One region of the Oryzibacillus soli genome, then DNA from elsewhere that is predicted to be linked to it. Evidence: riboswitches for the same ligand, from Rfam matches in the RefSeq annotation. Region 1 holds a riboswitch; each other region holds the start of a gene.

Region 1 (3,174 bases):
GGAACGGACTGTTGGCGGAATCGAAATATACCGAGCTTATCGAAAAGCCCGGCTCCACCCGGTTCTATCTGATGACGGAAGCACCCGTAGACGGGTGGGTGCAACCCTGCTTCTTCTATAACGGGAACAAGGACCTCGATGGGATGCTGACCGTGCGCAGCTCCCAACTCTACATCGTGGATGATCTTGTGAAGCTGGAGAGCACCGCGATGCTTCCCGCCGAGGTGCAGCAGCCCTCCGCTGCCCCCGAGCTAACCGTTGATGCCGATGGCTTCCGTGCCCGCAACGCCCGGTATGTTATTTCGAACGAGGCCTATCATCCGATCTGGCAGCTGCACGGTGACGGTATAGCCACGCCATTCTCCATGAACCTGCTGCACAACGGTTTTCAATTGGAATCTAACGACGCGTCCGGAAGGATCTCCATTCACCCCGTGTTAAACGGAATTTACATTCTGTTTCTCATCGTCTCCGTTCTCTTTCATCTTGCCGGGGCCGGACTGCTCGTTTACCACCGTCTCATCAGACCGTCAACCCCAGGAAAATAACAAAGCCCTCTGCCATTGGCAGGGGCTTTGTCGTTTTTCTGGCGCAGAATCTCTTAACGGGGATCATCGCGGTGCAGCGGAGGTAGAGCAAGCCTTCCGTAGGCCTCCTCCAGCAATTCAGGCAAGCTCCGGCTGTCGGGCGGGCAGTGAATGGCAGCACAGGACCATTCGATGTCCACAGGAAGCCGCTTGATCGCTTGGAAGATGTGGTGGCAATATTCCGGCACACGGTCCGCACCCACATCCGGTAGGAGCAGGATGAAGTCGTACCCGGACAGCCGGCAGACCCGATCCTCCTGCTGAAGCCCCCATTGAAGCTCCTTGACGAACCTGGAGAGAATCATATTGCCCTTCGCTCTGCCGAATCTCTCCTTCCACCGGTGGAACCCCCGGAAGTCAATTAAGAGGATCGTTAGCTGCTTCCCGCTTCTGCGTGCCTCATCAGCCAGTTCCGGGAAGATCTTCTCGGCATAGTGCCGATTATAGGTTCCGGTCGCTCTGTCGAAGATGGCGGTTGCCGGCCGCAGTCCGAACAGCTTGCTCCATATCCGCCGCATTACTTATGCTCCGCAACCGGCAGAGCGGTAGTGGGGGACCGCAGGCTCTTGTTGATGGCTCTTCTCTTCACAAGAGCATAATCCGCAAAGCCAATCAAGGACGACCATACCGCCCGCAGATTGACGCTGCTTTCCTCCGATAGATGTGTGAGCCGGACGGAGCATTCTTCGATCAAGTAGCCGGACATCTCAATGAGATCGGTCATTTCCAGCTCATAGAGAAATCCCGTCTCCGTTAGTCTGAGAAAGAGACGGCGTGCCAGGTCCCCATGATACAATTTACAGCCGAATTGGGTATCCGATATCCGGTGACCCAAGACCAGCTTGCGCAGAACGAATAATCCCAGCGTCATCGCAGATCGACCGAAGCCCCTGGTTCTCGAACATACCTTATCTCCAAATGCGGTTACATAGACCGCCCCTACCTTCTCGCTCTTGCTTAACCAAAGCATGATCCCCAAATATTTCTCCAGGGGGACAGGCAGGTCGGCATCGTTCACGAGAATCATCTTGCCGCTGCTGGCCAGTACGCCACGGCGAACGGAATAGCCTTTGCCGTAGCACCGGTCATTGTCCAGTACGGTGACGCAAGGATTCGAAGCCGCAAGCTCCCGGGCGACCGCCAGGGTGTCGGACTCGGATTTTTCCACGACCAGAATGATCTCAAAGGTTCCAATCTCCGGCGTATGCTCCGCCAGCGTCTTGATATACCGTACCGTTTCCGACAATACCCGGCCTTCCTTGTAGCAGGGGATAACAATGCTGAGATCCATGTACACACACCCTTTGGTTAAGTTGTCTGGTGCCCATCCGTACAACGGTTCGGTTCAATCAGCTGGTAAAGCCGGGTCATCCCATTATTTGGTTAAAACGCAGCAAAAGGCCATTCCAAATAAGGAAATGGCCGGTTGCACTAGTTGCTCCATTGAAGCCAAGTGCCCAGATAAGGCTTCAATCTCATCGCATCCATCTACAGTAATCTACATTTATTTACATTATATTTCATGATTTTCCCGGTTCTCAATAGACCTTTTCTACTATATGTCCGAATATTTGGACAAAAAGCCCCACTGTTTTCACAGTGGGGCCATAATTTACGTGACTATCGACTCATCCGAATCGATACGTGATCCCGTACCCGCCCTTCGGGTAACGCCATTCGATGTTGTCCGAGGAGCAGGCGATGCGGCACGTGCCGCACTCGACGCAGTTCTCGTAAGCGACCCGGTTCACCTTGGCCGCCGCATCCCACTCGTACACCTCGGCGGGACAGACGGTGGTGCAGGTTTTGCCGGTGCAGCGGACGCAGACTTCCGCGCTCTTCACGGCCAGGTGGGACGCATCGTCGCACTTGTACCGGATTGAAAACAGCTTATCCGTAATGGCAGCTTGGCTCATCCGTTGATCGACCTCCATCCTTTGACGCCCAGCTTCACCAGGTTCATGGTGCCGCCGGCGGCTTGCTTGATCAGCTGCATAGCCTTCTTCTGCTTCTCGGCCTTGGTGGCGCCGTCCACGAGGAACATCTCATACGCCGCCTGGTTGACTGCCCGGGGCAGCCTCTCGAACAGCAGCTCCGGATCCTGCTCCTTCAGGAGCTTATGCATGCCCTTGTACTTCTTCAGGTCCGCCATGACGAAGGAAGCGCGGATCGCCTGATCGTACTGCTTCATGGCGGCGGCGCTGAAATCCCCCTTCGCCTTGCAGGCGATGACGGCTTCAGCGGCCAGACGGCCGGATACCATGGCCAGGTTCGTGCCCTCCCGGTGCACGAAGTTGACCAGCTGGGCGGCGTCGCCGGTAATGCACCAGCCGCTGCCCGACATTGGCGGGATAGAGTGGAAGCCGCCCTCCGGAATGAGATGCGCCGCATACTCCTTCACTTCGCCGCCCTGGATCAGCTTGCGGATGGACGGATGCTTCTTCACCTCGTCCAGAAGCTCGTGAGGCTTCACCTTCTTCTCCCGCAGGTGGCCGACCATGACGCCGATGCCGAGCGAGATCGATTCCTTATTCGTGTACATGAAGCCCATGCCAGCCATCCCCTTGGAGGTCTCGCCCATAAACTC
Region 2 (3,174 bases), on a different contig from region 1:
GGATCGAGCCCGGCGAGCGGGGCAGCGGCCTGCAATATGCCTCCATTGTACGGAAAGAAGACCTTCTGGAGAGCTATCAGAACGAGGTAGCTCGCAGGGTCCCGGAGGCGCTGGAGCAGGGCTTGCGCGGCTGGGAGGTAACGGATCTGAAGGTGACGCTGGTGGAGGGGGAGCATCACGTGTGGCATACCCATCCGCTGGATTTCGTCGTGGCGACGCCGATGGGCATCATGGACGGGCTGGCGCGCACGGGAACCAAGCTGCTGGAGCCGATGCTCCGGTTCCGCCTGTCCGTGCCGGAGGAGGCCGGAGGCAAGGTGATGAATGAGCTGGTGCTGATGAGGGGGGAATTCGACAACCCCGTCTTGAGCGGGGAGCGGCTGGAGCTGACCGGGATGCTCCCGGTGGCAACCTCCCTTGATTTTCCGGCGCGGCTAAGCTCCATGACCAAGGGAAGGGGCCATCTGTCCGTATCGTTCGGTGGATACCGGGAATGCCCGCCGGAGGTTCATGTGGAGCGGCCCCGGAGGGGAGTGAATCCGCTCGACCAGTCCAAATATATATTGGCGGTTCGACGGGCTCTGTAGCGTGCCATGCGACGGAAGGAGCCCCTGGGCAATCGCGGGGCTAGTCCCTCTCGTTTTCGAAGAACTCGCACTTTTTCCGTTGATGGTAGGTAATTTCGCTTACGCTTGATTGTACGACGATGACGGAATCGTCGAACCGGATGATCAGCCCTTTGGGATCCACGATCATATCGTCCTCGAACACCCGGATCGGGATCCGCTTGGTCATAGCCTCCTGGAAATCGGCGTCGGTCATCAGCTTGCGGTTGCGTGCCATGGTTGCATTCTCCTTTTCAAAGTTTCCTAGACTTACCATCTTATGCTAACCTGTATCCGTGTCGAATACAAGGGGGGATTGTCGCTGGAACGGATTTTGATCACAGGCTACAAGGCATCGGAGCTGGGGATCCACTCCATGAAGCATCCAGGGATTCCGATTATTAAGAAGGCGGTGGCCAAGGTGCTCCGGGGCCTGCTGGAGGATGGCCTGGAATGGGTGGTGGTCAGCGGCCAGTGGGGGGTGGAGCTGTGGGCCGCCGAAGCCGCTCTGGAGCTTCGGGAGGAGTATCCTGCGCTCCGGCTGGCGGTGATCACCCCTTACGAGAACCAGGAGGAGCACTGGGGCGAGGAGAAGCAGGAATGGTACCGCAGCCTCCTCGCGCGGGCGGACTACAAGGCCTGCGTCTCCAAGCGCGGGTATGAGGGGCCTTGGCAGTTCAAGGCCAAAGACCGGTTTTTGCTCCGCAACACGGACGGCCTCTTGCTTCTGTATGATGAGGAGAAGGAGGGCTCGCCCCGGTACCTCCGTGCGGAGGCTCAGCGTTACGCAGCTATTGAGCCTTACCGAATCATCACGATTACGGCGCAGGACCTTCAGGATACGGCGGACGAGGAACGTCCGGCTTGGGATTAAAGGGACAAGGGACCGGCAGGGGCCGGATGCATCCGAAGGGAGGCGTCCGGTCCTCTTTGTCGCACCCCAAGATCGCCTGATTGCAGGGAATTAGCCAATCTTACCCATGGAAACGGGAGTTAAAAACGACAAATTACAGAAAAGTTTCCAATTTAGACACATTTTTTGCGTGACAAAGATCGTTCATCCTTTATCCTACCTATTGGGGGATGAAGTTGGACCTGAATCGAATAGTGACCGGCAAACCTGCCGAAAGGCAGGGACGCAAAGCTATAGGGACTACTCCCGCAGGTCGGGAAAGTCAGCCAGTTGCCCATTCCTGAACTGTGGCATATCCGGCTCCAGTTTTTTTTCTTTCCCTTACAAGCCCACTACAAAGACAGAAGAGGAGAGATGTACGTGAACCATGCTTTGAATCGGGTTCAAGAATGGTTTCCCAGTGCGGACGGCGACCCCTCCCGGCGCCAGCAGCTCCAGGAGCTCTTAGAGGAGCTCCTGGCAGGAGCCGACCGGTTGAAAAATCCGGATCGGGTCAATCTGGCCGGAACGAAGCGGCGTTCGGAGCATTTTTACCGGGAGCTGCTGCAGGAGAGCGCGATACCCCAATCGGGCGCTCCTATGAAGGATGTGGTTCCGAAGCTCTTGGAGCTGCTTCATGACCATCCATACCACACGAAGTATTTTTTGACGAACATTTTGCCCATGGCGAGCATTCCCGGGATCGTCGGCATGCTGGCCGCTTTCCTGGTGAACGGGAACAACCTGTGGGATGTCTACGGGCCCGCTGGAGCCGAGGCGGAGGTGCGCGTCATCGGCATGATGTCCAAGCTGGTCGGATACGACCCCATGCTAAGCGGCGGCTATACGACCTGGGGCGGTCAAGGGGCGGTCTTTACAGGTCTCCGTCTGGCCATTGCCAAGCTTGCGCCGGACGCTCAACAGACCGGAGTGCCGCGGAACCTGTACGCCTTCTGCTCGGAAGCGGCCCACTACAGCCTCTATAAATCGGTCCAGGCCACCGGTCTCGGCACGGATCGGCTGATCCGGGTGCGCACCCGCCGCGACAGCAGCATGGACCTGGATGATCTGCGGGACAAGCTGCTGCAGGTAATCCGCCAAGGCGGAATTCCCGCTTATATCGTCGCCACGACGGGGACGACGGATGCCTTGGGCATCGACGATGTGCAGGGCGTCAGCGCCGTCTCCCGTGAGATCGCACAAGCCCACGGCTTGCCTGATCCCCATATCCATGCCGATTCGGCGCTGGGCGGATTTTTCGCGTTCTTCAACGGGTATGACTTCGACCGTAACCCGCTTGGGCTGCCTATTACGGCGCTGAAGCCTCTGCACGCCATTCACCGCAGGCTCCGGCACCTGAACCTGGCTGATTCACTCTGTTTCGACTTCCAGAAGCTGGGCCAGACGCCGTACGTGACGAGCCTGTTCATGGTCCGCAACGCATCGGATCTGAAGCTCTTGGATCTGGAGCCCGAGGAGACGCCTTATGTGGGACACCGGGGGTACGGCCAATACCATACGGGTTACACGCTCGAATGCTCCAGGATGGCCAGCGCCGTCAGCATTTACAGCGCCTTGACCGCATTCGGAATCGAGGGCTACCAAAGACTGCTGGCGCAGTTCATCGAGGTGAGCCACCGTATCCGTGAAGAGGTGGCCCGGGAGATTCCCGAGCTG
Region 3 (3,174 bases), on a different contig from region 1:
ATCTTTTTTACCCTATGGCTTATTCCTTGTGCCCGTTGCCGTTTCCGTTGCTGCCCGGGTAGCCGTTGTCGGAATGGGAGGTATCCGTCTCCGGTGCGGGAGGGGTCACGGTCACCGAATACGGAACGCTGACCGGTTGAGAGTGGTACGTGGTCACGAACGTGCCGGAAGCCGTATAGCCATCGGTCTTGGTGTTGATGTTCGTGGACACCGCCTGGGTCTGCAGCTCGCCGTTCACCTTGAAGGTCAGGACGAAGTCTACCTTGATGACGCCGCTCACGTCATGGTTGCCCGCCCACAAGCCGGTCACGTCTCGAACCTCCACGTCACTGACAACTGCCTTCGGTGCGGCCGGCACGTTGAAGGCACCTTGTGCCGTCAGACCATCCTGCCCAATGGTGAAGGAAGCCGATTGGCCCGGAGTCAAGCCGGTGAGGGTGCGGACGCTGGTCGCTGTCTTCCCGTTGCTGTACTCTTCCTCCACCTGGTAGGTTACGGTATACGTGCCGGATGCCCAATCGAAGGTGTAGGAGGCCGAAGCCGCATCCACTCTCAGGAAGCGGGGCTTCACCGGGGGGACGAAGGTATAGACGGTGTGGACGCTGTTATCACCATAGGTTGCGTTCAGTGCCTGGGTCTCGGTGCCCAGCACCTGGGCGGTCTGCGCGGTAACGGTCGCCTTCAGCCTGCTGTTGATGTCCGTCCGGGTATAGGCATAGGTGAACAGGTTGCTGGCAGGATCATAGCCCGGCTCTTGCACACCGGAGATGACCGTCTCCTTCAAGACAACCGGCACCGGCGCCGTGCTCACGGTTACCGCTGCCGCACCGTCCTTGTAGGCCGGGTCGCTGGCTTGAACGGCATAGACGTCCTTCGTGCCTTCGACATGTACCGTGATGGCGGACGAAGTGACCTTGCCGTCGTCCCAAACCTTGTTCAAGGTGTAGGAATACGGGAAGGTGTTCGCCGCGCGGTTATAAGTCCCGAAGGATGTGTCCGTCACATGGTATCGGTCGATGTAAGCGACATGCACCTTGCCTGCGGATACCGGACCGGCTACCGTGCTATGGATCTGTCCAGCGGTCTTGCCGTTCTGGTAGACGGTGTAGGCTTCCACGGACAGGTCCAGGTTCCCCTTGTCTCCGGAACCAAGCGGCAGGACGGCCGAGTAGGTGAACAGCTTGTCCGCCACCTTTTTGATCGTGAAGGCGACCTGCGGGTAGTTCACCAGCTTCATCACCAGGACCGGACCGTCAATGACAACAGTGCCGGACAGGCTGACGGAGCTCTCCTTGTTGTAGGTCAGCTCAGCCCGGGTCTCGGACGTTAACACCCCTGTGCCGTAGCCCGTCTGCTTCACGGTACGGGCCGGTTCCACGGCCGTTGCACTGACAACCGCTCCAGCCGCCAAGGCAGAGGTTGCCGATCCTGCCAACAATACGGCGGACAATACACTTGCGCTGACCCATTTGACACTCTTCTTCATGCTGCTATTCCTCCTAGTTATGGTGCCTAAGAGGGCCGGTTACACTAGTGGCTCCATATAACCCAAGTGTCCAGTTAGAGGTTATACTTCATCGCATCCCTTATGTTCGTTATAATGATTATAATTCAGATAGGTCGATCTGAATAGTGCTTTAGACCGATTTGATGTCGAATTTAATAGAAGTTTAGGACTTTAAACTTATATATCGTGACGGAATGGTCCGTGGCGTCCATATGACTATGGATTCTCCGGCGGACTCAACTCCGGAATCGGCACAACCGGGCAGTAGCCAACCCTTTTCCCCTCCGGGAAACCGTAATATAATGGATCCATGCGGCGAAGGACGCCCTTATTCATCCACCGGTGAATAAGGGCGTTTTTATTTGCTCTTAAAAGGGAGGCGAGAAGATGAAGGCTTTTGAAGAAGCGCATGCGGCGTTCGTGCAGCATCATCTGGAGCGGCGATCGGGAGAACGGCGGGATCGGCTGGAACGAGGGCACAGCCATGCGGAGAAGCTGTTCGCGCAGAAGGTCTGGTGGCCGCTGAAGGGCCACTTTGATGGTCTGCATCCCGAGTATGAGGTGCTGGATTGGCGCGGGCGGCCCTATTATGCGGATTATGTATATTCTCCGGGGCAATGGAGCCTGCTCATTGAGATCAAGGGCTACGCGGAACACGTCACCCACATGGACCGGACCAAATACTCCAACGAGTTGAACCGGGAGTGCTTCCTGCAGGGTGCAGGCTTTCATGTAGTCTCGTTCGCCTACGATGACGTAGCCCACCGGCCGGAAGTGGTGTTGTACTTGCTTCGCGTCATCTTGAACCGCTACGAGTCCACCGGCTCCAGGGTGGAACGGGTCTTTTTCGCCGATCAGGAGATCTTCCGCTACGCCGTCTTCCTGGCCCGGCCCATCCGTCCGGTGGACGTATCCGCCCGCTTCTCCATCGACCCTCGGACGGCCGTCGCTCACCTGCGAAGACTTTGCGCCAAAGGATGGCTGCAGCCGGTTCATCGCGGCACGGGACAGCGGACCCTCTACTACGAAATTACCAAGCAGGGGCTGGACAGCGGGCTCTGGTGATGCAGACGACGGTCGGCAGGAGAGGCGGGTTGGCAGCTGTGGGAAATCGTTACGTCGGGGGGCTAGTCAGTTGGTTGCCGGGGAGTCGTCACGTCGGGTACTCGATTGGTTAGTTGCTGGACGGTGCTGGATGGGGCGATACGTCGGGTACTTGGTTGGTTGCTGGGGGAGGCGCTACGTCATTTACAACTAAATGGATTTCTTGTACTTAGATCACCAACGCTGAGCAGCTCGCATGAACGAAGTGGATTTTATGTATTTAGTTCACTCTAAATGGGCGGTATCGACTGGATTTACCCTAACTAGATGCAGTTTTTGTACTTAGTTCATGCGATATTGGGCAAATCGCCCAAACTAACTACTATAAATGCACTTAGTCGAATTACCTGCCACGTGAGACGTCGGCCAATGGGGAGCTCTCACCTTTTCGGGGGACTTCAGCGGGTACTCGCCCTTCAGCAGACACTCGGCCTTCCGGCCACCGTTCCACTTCCAGCCGTCGTTCCGCCTTCCGGCCACCGTTCCACTTTTCGCCGTCGTTCCGCCATCCGGCCGCCCCCCTTCCGGCGGAGGCCAGCGCAAAAAGCGCAGCGCGGAAGCAA
Region 4 (3,174 bases), on a different contig from region 1:
TTCCCCAGCCCGCCCAGCCGGACCGTCTCCTGCGCAGCCATATTCAAGTGCATATAGCCGTACATGACCCGGCCGAAGTCCACGATGCCGCAGACCAGGAGCAGCAGGAGCGGCACCAGGAGTGCGAATTCAGTCAAGGACTGGCCTTGCTCCCCGCGTATGCTCCTCATTAGGTCAACCACCCGCTTCCCCACACGGACAGGAGGGCGCCGGCCGCAATCGCCACTCCGTAGGGCAGCCCTGCAGCGTCGGCATTCCGTCCTGCCGTCAGCGGCAGCCGGACGCCGTACCGGAGGCTGTAGGCAACAATGGCCGCCCACTTCAGCTTGCCGAGCGCTCCCTTGCGGAAAAGCAAGAACATGACGGCCATCACGCCCCCCGCCAGCGCCATGTAGAGGGCGGCCACCCATACGAAGGCGGCCCCCTTGCACAGTCCGACCAGCCCCAGGAGCTTCACGTCGCCCGCCCCCATGCCGCCGGCCAGATACGGCAGGAGCAGGATGCCCATTCCCGCCGCCAAGCCGGCCAGCCCCGATACCAGGCCGCCCCAGCCGGATTCGGCCAGGTGGAGCGCCAGTGCCGCAGCCGCAGCCGGAAACAGCAGCTTGTTATAGATTTTGCGCGTTCTTATATCCGTTACGACGCTGACCGCCAGCGCCGCTGCCAGCAATCCGTTCAGCCACATGGCGTCACCGCCCTTTCGCGTTCTGCCGGGCAGAATGCCCGCTTGCTTCCCGGTCTCCCTGGTCTCCCCGGTCTCCCCCGTCCGCAGGTTCAAAAAAAAGGCCAGCGCCTGAAGACGCGCTTGACCCTTTTTGGGAGATGCCGATGATTGGCGGAGAGGGAGCCGGTTGCGGTACGGTATGGTTCGTTACGGCGTGGTGGTCGGCGTCGTGTTCCGGCCCCGCACGGTGTTCAGGGCATCGGTGAAGATGTTGGTGATCTCCTGGCGCAGCGCCACCAGCGTCGCCACTACCGCCACGGCGATCAAGCCCAGCACGAGACCGTACTCCGTCATGCCCTGTCCTTCTTCTTCCTTCACGAGACCGATCAGCTTTTTCATCATGATGTATTCGCTCCTTTTTGGGTTTGGGTGTAGGGTGCACGGGTTATCGCACGATGTCTGCTTCTTCCTCGAATCTCACGGTTTGTCCCAGCTCCGGTGCTGCCCGGTACAGGGCGCCTGCCGCAAGCTCCACAATGGACGCCGTTCCTTGAAAGGTTCTTCCGATTCTTCCGGGCTTTAAGTCCGGCTCCAAGCCTACGATGCGATTGTGCAGGTCCAGATGCAGAACATCGATGGCGTACCGCATGAAATAGGTATGGACGGACCGGCAGGGTTTCAGATGCAGGCCGCTGTCCGGCGGGAGATGGGCGGTTCCCATAAGCCCCCGCAATCGGTTTGCAAAACGGTACGCCGGCTTGACCTCCCGGGCCAGCTCGCGGCCGTTTTCCTCGATCAGCAGCCTCACGCTCGCTCCTCCTTTCCTCATGAGAATGGCCCCACCTTTTAGCCGAAAGGAGGGGTTCTGGGCATAGGATATACGCCACAAACTCCCGTCATCTTTCGGTAGCTGGCTGGCATTCCGCCGCTTGTCGCCGCGTCTTAGCCCCTGTAGCTTTGCGCCGCCGGCTTTCGCCGGGTTTGCCTTTATCGAGATTCCGCGAAGTTTGTCGGAATTCGATGATGACTTCATCATAAGGCTGGCAGGGCTGACGGAATATCGGACGAAGTTCGTAATTTTCAGACTTTTCGGAAGGGTGCAAAATGTGTCGTACGACACATTTCCCGCCTAGGGAGGAAGTCGGAGGTTTTGGACATATCTGGAACGCCGGGGAAAACGGCTAGGGCACCAGACAGGGGCGCCCTGCGAAAACGCTACCCCTTCGTAAGCGGCTTCCATTATGTGTCCGTGCCCGGAGGGAAAAATGGCCGGCAGGGCCCTTATACCCTCCACCCCTGCCGGAAGGAGCATAATCTTCCGGCGGCGCGGAACATTACCGATTAGAGGAGGGAGGTGGAAGGCGGATGGCCAGAAGATTGAAGCGGATCGCACGGCAGATGGACCCGGCGGCCGAGGGACGGGACAAGCACTTCATGACCTTGGATTCGTGGAACCAGGACGGCAACTATCAGGCGCGACACGACGAGTTCGGGCCGGAGATGGAGCAGGAGGCGCCCCCGACCCTGAACGGGAAGCCCCTGTAAGGCAGCGCAGCAGCCCAAATACCCGGATCGGACACGCGATGGCGTGTCTGTTCCGGGTATTTGGGGTGTGCGTTTGCTCCGGGGCGGCGGGGCGGGGAGTGCGGGCGGGAGTGCGGGCGGGGCGGAAATGCGGACGCGGATCGAAGGCCACTGGTGGCCTTTATTTCTCCGGCCTGCACCTGCTGCCGGATTGAAGGCCGCTCCTGGCCTTCATTCTCCCGCTCCGCCGTCGGAGCCCTGCGGACGCGGATCGAAGGCCACTGGTGGCCTTTAATTCTCCGGCCTGCACCTGCTGCCGGATTGAAGGCCGCTCCTGGCCTTCATCCCCCCCGCTCCGCCGTCGGAGCCGCTGTGGCTCTTGCTCCACGTCCCGCGACTGGGCCTCACTCCGCTCACCACGGACCGCTCCTCCCGCGCCTACGGCTCCAGACGGCGCACGTCCACCGTCACCGTGAGCCGCTGTTCGCCCGTGCCGCGGTAGATGCCCTTGACGGGGACGATGTCCTTGTAGTCGCGGCCGTGGCCCAGCTTGACGTAGCGCCAGCCCGTCTCCGTCCGGTTGGTCGGGTCGAAGCCCCGCCAGCCGCCGCCGGGCACCAGCACCTCCACCCAGGCGTGGGAGGCCTGCTCGAAGTCGGCGCTGCCGCCGCTCAGGTCCCCGACGAAATGGTAGCCGCTCACGTACCGTGCCGGCACGCCCATCGAGCGGCATACCGCCAGCATCAGGTGGGTGTAGTCCTGGCACACCCCCCGCCGCAGCTCCAGCGTCTCCTCCACGGTGGTATGCACGCTGGTAGCCGCCGGGTCGTACACCAAATCCCGGTGGATGCCCAGATTCAGCCGCTGCGCCCAGGCATACACACCCCCGCCCGCCGGATCCAGCGGATACCCTGCCGAGTATTGCTCCAACTCCGGGGAGAAGGCCGTGTATGCCGTCGGCAGCAGGAACTCACAGTACTTGTCGA

Evidence for each region. Region 1 has a riboswitch for cyclic di-GMP ahead of ACSEXW_RS03915 (glycosyltransferase). Riboswitches for the same ligand answer to the same signal wherever they lie in the genome.
Region 2: it holds a riboswitch for cyclic di-GMP, as region 1 does, so the genes downstream of both, ACSEXW_RS06655 (pyridoxal phosphate-dependent decarboxylase family protein) here and ACSEXW_RS03915 (glycosyltransferase) in region 1, are expected to answer to the same signal.
Region 3: it holds a riboswitch for cyclic di-GMP, as region 1 does, so the genes downstream of both, ACSEXW_RS16660 (hypothetical protein) here and ACSEXW_RS03915 (glycosyltransferase) in region 1, are expected to answer to the same signal.
Region 4: it holds a riboswitch for cyclic di-GMP, as region 1 does, so the genes downstream of both, ACSEXW_RS18970 (DUF192 domain-containing protein) here and ACSEXW_RS03915 (glycosyltransferase) in region 1, are expected to answer to the same signal.

The regions. Positions count from the first base shown of each region.
Region 1 is NZ_JBPPGJ010000002.1:434,465-437,638, forward strand. Features, by position in the region: gene ACSEXW_RS03905 (hypothetical protein) at 1-548, shown strand, start outside; gene ACSEXW_RS03910 (GGDEF domain-containing protein) at 602-1,105, opposite strand; gene ACSEXW_RS03915 (glycosyltransferase) at 1,105-1,878, opposite strand; cyclic di-GMP riboswitch class II at 1,999-2,082, opposite strand; gene ACSEXW_RS03920 (ferredoxin family protein) at 2,216-2,503, opposite strand; gene ACSEXW_RS03925 (FAD-dependent oxidoreductase) at 2,500-3,174, opposite strand, start outside.
Region 2 is NZ_JBPPGJ010000004.1:137,771-140,944, reverse strand. Features, by position in the region: gene ACSEXW_RS06670 (GTP-binding protein) at 1-587, shown strand, start outside; gene ACSEXW_RS06665 (hypothetical protein) at 628-843, opposite strand; gene ACSEXW_RS06660 (SLOG family protein) at 922-1,479, shown strand; cyclic di-GMP riboswitch class I at 1,709-1,796, shown strand; gene ACSEXW_RS06655 (pyridoxal phosphate-dependent decarboxylase family protein) at 1,879-3,174, shown strand, end outside.
Region 3 is NZ_JBPPGJ010000011.1:178,763-181,936, forward strand. Features, by position in the region: gene ACSEXW_RS16660 (hypothetical protein) at 20-1,486, opposite strand; cyclic di-GMP riboswitch class II at 1,511-1,594, opposite strand; gene ACSEXW_RS16665 (hypothetical protein) at 1,895-2,572, shown strand.
Region 4 is NZ_JBPPGJ010000014.1:56,249-59,422, forward strand. Features, by position in the region: gene ACSEXW_RS18955 (TadE/TadG family type IV pilus assembly protein) at 1-170, opposite strand, end outside; gene ACSEXW_RS18960 (A24 family peptidase) at 170-778, opposite strand; gene ACSEXW_RS18965 (Flp family type IVb pilin) at 872-1,066, opposite strand; gene ACSEXW_RS18970 (DUF192 domain-containing protein) at 1,110-1,472, opposite strand; cyclic di-GMP riboswitch class I at 1,567-1,660, opposite strand; gene ACSEXW_RS18975 (hypothetical protein) at 2,030-2,209, shown strand; gene ACSEXW_RS18980 (hypothetical protein) at 2,480-2,605, opposite strand; gene ACSEXW_RS18985 (transglutaminase family protein) at 2,627-3,174, opposite strand, start outside.